Regions from separate parts of the Halomonas sp. TG39a genome, predicted to be linked through region 2. Evidence: predicted binding sites of a transcription regulator. Region 2 holds the regulator's gene; the other holds the start of a gene.
The links. The regulator FNR, encoded in region 2, switches genes on or off when oxygen is low (the NO sensors DNR and NnrR bind a similar motif). The targets are predictions, from matches to a motif close to TTGATNTANATCAA.
Positions count from the first base shown of each region.

Region 1 (3,208 bases), on a different contig from region 2:
CGGCTGGCGCGAATAAACGCCCGCACCTTTGGCTCGTGTATAAGCTGGATGGAGAGCGAGGCGCGTTTGGGCTCCGGGCGTACTAACACGGTAAGCACGCCAATGCTCATAAGCGCTGCCATGCTGAGATACGCCACATCCCAAGAGGCCGACGCCGCGATATACAGCGCACCGGCACCGGCGGCCAGTAAGCCACCGCGATAGCCAATAATATAGGTCGAGGCCATAGCCGCCTGAACATCGTCATCGGCGGACTCAATACGGTAGGCGTCAATGGCAATATCCTGGGTCGCCGAGCCAAAGGCCACCAGCAGTGCAAACAGGGCCACCCAACCGAGGTTACCCACCGGGCTCAAACCCGCGAGTCCCACTAGCCCCGCAGCAATGGTCGCTTGAGCCAGTAGCATCCAGCCACGACGTTGCCCAAAGGCGCGGGTCAAAATCGGTAGCGCTAGCCGATCCACCACCGGCGCCCAGAAAAATTTGATTGAGTAGAGCATGCCTATCCAGGCAAAAAAGCCAATCGCCGCGACCTCAACGCCATCGCTGCGCAGCCAGGCTGAGAGCGTTGAAAACACCAGCAAAAATGGTAAGCCAGCGGAAAACCCCAAAAACAGCATGGTAATAACGGGCGCACGACAATAAACAGCCAGCGCGGCAAGCCAACTGCGCTGGGGGGTGGGGCTTAACATGAAACGCTACTCCTGGTGGAAAGACGCTGGCGATGGCCAGGTGGTAAACTAGGCTTTGTACGAAAACTGCCTGCGCTCGGCCATGCTGCGTTAAAAAACGGCTCAAAATGCTCATTTACACCCCGTAAACTCCGCTTTTTCGCCGTTTTTTGCCTTACCTGACCTTCGCTCGCCGACTTTTCGTACAAAGCCTAAGACAGTGTTCTAATACAAAGTTTTATCACAAAACCGACAGCTTACCGGAGAGGAGTTTTCCATGTCGATTACGGCGCATCAGGTCGTTACCTTGCACTATGTCCTTAGCGACGTGCTCAACGATGGCAGCAAGCAGGTATTGGATGACTCCCAGGCGCGCAATAAGCCGCTAGAGTATTTGCATGGTCACGACAATATCGTGCCAGGGCTAGAGAGTGCCTTATCAGGCCAAACGGCTGGGGCCGAGTTAAGCGTTCAACTAATGCCTGCCGATGCCTATGGCGTGCGCAACGAAGACCTGGTTCAAGAAGTCAGCCGCGGCTCTTTTGGGAACGCTGAGTTAGCGCCGGGCAGCCGCTTTCAAACCGAAGGCGAAGCCGGGCCGCAAATTGTCACGGTACTCGAAGTTGATGGCGACCGGGTCACCGTTGATACCAACCACCCCCTGGCCGGGCGCACGCTAAACTATAAAGTGACCATTTTAGACGTACGCGAAGCTACCCGTGCAGAGTTAGCCAAAGGCCACCCGTTACCGCCAGGTACCGAGCACAGCAAAGTCGAAGACCGCAAGGTGCTTTAGTGCTCATCACGCCCAAAAATTGATCGGTATCAATTTCCTGTTTAACCGCCTTCCCCCGCCTGCCGTAACTTGACCTAGGTCAGTATTCTCCCGCCATTGAGTGACTAGTATGAACGCATACATCACGGCGGGAGGATTCACCATGTATTGGGATGACACAATTATCTTCGGCTTATCCACCGTCGCGTTAGTAATCGCATTTATGGTGGGCTGGGTGGGCTTCGTGATTCGCGATCATCTACGTAAAGATGAGCGCAAGAAGTAGCTTACCCAATTCATGTAAACCTTGTCAGGGGAGGGGGTTTGCTAGCGTAGTAAGCCTCCTGTTGCCAGCCCATAATGGGCTGGCTTTTTTTTGAAATATCAAAATCGGCTGGGTTGAAAACACGTAGCGTGCGTTTAAGAGCAATGTAAAGCTTGCTCTGGTAAAGTTCTTTAAAAGAATGCACACACCAGGAAGCTTTGCCATGAACGCAGTTGCCTTACACCGCAGCCCATGGGGGCGTGTACGTGATCGATTGGCGTGTACGTTAATTGTCGTGGGCATAACACTTCCAACGACTGTCTTTGCCCAGGCATTGAATATGATCAACGGCGATGTCACTGAAAAGGTCGCCCTTAGTGATTTACGCGCCATGTCCGACGAGACGTTTACGCTCTACGATCCCTATCAGGGGCGCGAAGTGGAGATGCAGGGAGTCGCTTTTCGTACCTTTCTGATTGAACAGTTTGGCGAAGTACCCCCAGCACTTCACTTTACCGCCTGGGATGACTACGAGGTTACCTTAGAAGGCTGGAATGACCCTAATTGGTACCTGGTTAGCTCTGAGGATGGCGATCCGCTCACCATCCGCACGCGAGGCCCTGTGCGTCTGGTGGAACGTGACTATGGTGATCGCGACGTAGAAAACCTGCGTGAGTTTAACGACTGGATCTGGATGATTCGTAGCATAGAGGCGAAGTGGTGACATCCAAACCCAAGCTAGCTGCGCAGCCAACGATGCAACCACGGCCTCTAGCGCGCCAGCATCGCTACATTACGTGGTTGTCGCTGAGCTTGATGAGCTTTTTGGCGCTTATGGTGTTGATAGTTTATGAATCGCGCTGGGTCTACCCCGAAATACAGGCGTACTTCAGCCAGACGGGGAGTCTTACAGGCCAGCAGCTCTCTACGCGGGCACGGGTCTACCTACAAAATGCCCAGTCCGAGCTCTTGAGCGATCAGCCAGAGCTAGAAGCGCTGGATGCTGCCACCATGGATATTGACTTGGCCTACGGTTTAGCCGATATGCACATATATCGGCGTGAATATGCTTGTTCCGAGCCTAGTTTGACGGAGTTAGATCGGCTGGTGGCTTCGTTAGCGGCACGCGACATTGACCGTGTCGCTGCGGCGATGGCGTTGTTCGCACCGATTCAATGCTTAACCCACATTGAGATGGATCAGCTTGATCGCCGGGGTGCGGCGATTAATGATTTTTCAGAAAGTACCCGCCAGCATAGCCTAGTGCTGACTTACTCCAGTTTATTAATCTTTGTGATGGGGTTGTTATTTTGGTGGCTTCACGAGCGCCAGCTGCGGCGCACGGATCGCGCCACTCAGGAGACCTTCGAGTGGATGCAGCGTGCCATGCGCGACCCGCTCACTGGGATAGGCAATCGCAGCGCTTTGCACCAGGATGTGTTGGCGAAGCAGCATCAATCGTTGGGGCTGATTCTGGTCGATATCGACTTTTTTAAA
Region 1 is NZ_JQLV01000001.1:1,645,877-1,649,084, forward strand. Features, by position in the region: gene U738_RS07220 (AmpG family muropeptide MFS transporter) at 1-692, opposite strand, end outside; gene U738_RS07225 (FKBP-type peptidyl-prolyl cis-trans isomerase) at 949-1,467, shown strand; gene ccoM (cytochrome c oxidase subunit CcoM) at 1,577-1,732, shown strand; gene U738_RS07230 (hypothetical protein) at 1,935-2,435, shown strand; gene U738_RS07235 (GGDEF domain-containing protein) at 2,468-3,208, shown strand, end outside.
Region 1: ccoM (cytochrome c oxidase subunit CcoM) is a predicted target of FNR. The motif match lies at 1,537-1,550, and genes of this name have one in related genera.

Region 2 (3,208 bases):
GCTCGACCGTGAAATGGTGCTGACCGCACGCCACTTGGATACATCACGACCGGTGGAGCAGCTACACTGGGGTGGCGGAACGCCGACCTTTCTTAGCTTGAATCAGATGGGCGACCTGATTGATCGTTTGGATGCCCGGTTTGGCCTTTCGTCCTCTGCCGATCGCGACTACGCGATTGAAATAGACCCCCGGGAAGCGGATGTATTTACCCTGCGCCACCTGCAGTCGTTAGGCTTTAACCGCATTAGCCTGGGCGTGCAGGATTTAAGCCCGTTGGTACAGAAAGCCATTAACCGCATTCAACCGCGGGTACTCACCGAAACGCTGATGGAAGAGGCGCATCGCCTGGGCTTTCGCTCGCTCAATCTCGATCTTATTTACGGTTTACCGTTTCAGACAGAAAAGAGCTTTGCGAATACCCTCCGCCAGGTGATTGAACTCAATCCGGCGCGTCTTTCAGTATTTAACTACGCCCATATGCCCGAGCGCTTTGCTCCCCAGCGGCGTATTAATGTCGATGATTTGCCGGGCGGTGAAGAGAAGCTGGCAATTCTGCGCACCACGATTGAAATGCTCACCGCGGCTGGCTACGTACATATCGGCATGGATCACTTTGCCCGGCCTGATGATAGCCTGGCCATTGCTCAGCGCGACGGCTCGCTACAGCGCAACTTCCAAGGCTACTCCAGCCATGCCCAGTGCGATTTAATCGGGCTTGGCGTTTCGGCGATTTCACGTATTGATGACGTCTACGCGCAGAACCCGAGCGATCTGGCAAGCTACGAGGCGGCGTTGGATCAGGGTCAGCTCGCTACTGTGCGAGGCGTGCGGTTGAGTGATGACGACCTAATCCGGCGGGATGTGATTGAGCGGCTGATGTGCGATATGGGCATTGATCTGGCTGCGGTCAGCCAGCGCTGGAACATCGATGCCCCCCGCTATTTTGCCCCCGCTCTGGAGCGTTTACAGAGCGCTGAGCAAGATGGCCTACTGACCCGTAGTGGTGATCGACTTAACGCCACGCCCATGGGTCGACTGCTGGTGCGCCATTTAGCCATGGCGTTCGATACCCATCTTTCTGGGCAAATAGGGCAGCGCTACTCTAAGATTGTTTAATCACCTTATTGCAGGCATGCTAACGGCACCACAATAAGTAAGAATTTGCTAATTTTATCCTGACCCACTCAAGGAGCACCGCATGTTGGAACCTATGAGCAGCCGACGCTCGCTACTCCACGAAGCGCGCTGCCAAACCTGCAGCCTTAGCTCGCTGTGCCTGCCGCTTGCCCTTGAGTTGGACGATATGGGGCAGTTCGATGCGATTATTCGCCGCCGTGCGCCGCTGAAAAAAGGCGAGCCGCTGTTTCGCCAGGGTGATACTTTTACCAGCGTTTACGCGGTGCGTTCGGGGAGTTTGAAACAGGTCACCGCCGAAGGTAACGGCAGTGAGCAGTTGACCAATTTCTACCTGCCCAGTGAACTGGTGGGGCTGGATGGCATTGATGAAGAGCACTACCCCGGTAGCGTTATCGCCCTGGAAACCACCACCGTTTGCGAGATTCCTTTTGACCGCCTGGATTTGCTCTCAGAAGAGATCCCTGAGCTACGTGGCCAGCTGTATCGGAGCATGAGCAAAGAGTTACGCGATGACCGACGCATGATGCGCCTACTCTCGCGAAAAACCGCCGATCAACGGCTGGCCACCTTTTTGATTACCCTTTCGGACCGTTTTCGTCGCCGGGGCTACTCGCCCTACAGTTTTCGCCTCTCAATGCCGAGGGCCGATATTGGCAACTACCTGGGCTTAGCGGTGGAAACCGTCAGCCGCATTTTAAGCCGCTTTCAGCAACAAAGCGTGGTGGCGGTTTCCGGGCGAGAGGTCAATATTCTCGATATGCCGCGTTTGATTACCCTCGCCGAAGAGGAAGAGCAAACGGTTAGCTGACGTTGAAGGCCTGGATGCGACCCGCCAGCAGCTCCGCCTGCTTCGCCTCTAAGCCCTCAAAATCAAACAGGCTTCGGTCTGCCAGCTGGGAGGGCGCAATATTGGTCACCGCTTTAAACATGCTTTCCAGACGGCCAGGGAACTTCTCATCCCACTCGGCGAGCATCTCTTTGACCACCTGACGCTGCATATTAGGCTGGGAGCCGCACAGGTTGCAGGGAATGATTGGGAACGCCATCAGCCGCGAAAATTCCGCAATATCCGCTTCTTTGCAGTAGGCCAACGGCCGAATAACGATATTCTTACCATCATCGGATAGCAGCTTGGGCGGCATCGCTTTCAGGTTGCCGCCGAAGAACATATTCAGAAACAGGGTTTCAAGAATATCTTCCCGGTGATGGCCCAGGGCAATTTTATTGGCCCCAATCTCTTCGGCAAACCCATACAGCGAGCCGCGGCGAAGCCGTGAACAGAGCGCGCAGGTGGTTTTACCTTCAGGGGTTTTCTCTTTCACCACCGAGTAGGTATCGCGTTCTACGATATGATACTCCACCCCCTGTTTGTCCAGATAGGCAGGCAGCACATGCTCAGGGAAGCCCGGCTGCTTCTGATCCAGATTGACCGCTATCAACGAAAAGTTAACTGGCGCGTTGCGCTGCAAGTTGCGCAAAATCTCCAGCATCGTGTAGCTGTCCTTACCGCCGGAGAGGCACACCATCACGCGATCGCCTTCATTGATCATTTGGTAATCAATAATCGCATTGCCCACTTCTCGGCGCAGACGCTTTTGCAGCTTGTTAAATTCACGCTTCTGCTTAGCATCAGCCTGCACAGCGTCTGGAGAGGCTGCAGGAGCAACATCTGGCGTGTCAAAATGCGGGTCGAAATAATCTAGGGATTGCATGAAATAAGCACTGCCGATAGTGAAAGGCGCTAAAAGAGGAAATATTGCCACATTCTAACAACACTCACCGCCTGACCCAAACACTAGTGCTTCCACCATTCCTATGCCACCTCCGCCATAACGCGCTGTAGGCGCATATACAGAAGTGCGCTGGCGGTTGCCTCGGCAAGCACGCTTTGCACACCCATGGCAGGCACCTGCCAGCATGCCAGCGCCTGGGCGAAGCTGCTGGGCGCTTCTACCTCCGGATGCAAACGCCGCAGTTGGCGCTGATGCAGTCTCGCCACATCAACCTGGGCATTGGGTAGCGCAAAATTCAGCCGCTTAGTCAGTAGTGTATTCAACGCTCCAATGCGCT
Region 2 is NZ_JQLV01000002.1:816,100-819,307, forward strand. Features, by position in the region: gene hemN (oxygen-independent coproporphyrinogen III oxidase) at 1-1,117, shown strand, start outside; gene fnr (fumarate/nitrate reduction transcriptional regulator Fnr) at 1,200-1,946, shown strand; gene ttcA (tRNA 2-thiocytidine(32) synthetase TtcA) at 1,939-2,850, opposite strand; gene U738_RS21935 (DNA polymerase III subunit epsilon) at 2,952-3,208, opposite strand, start outside.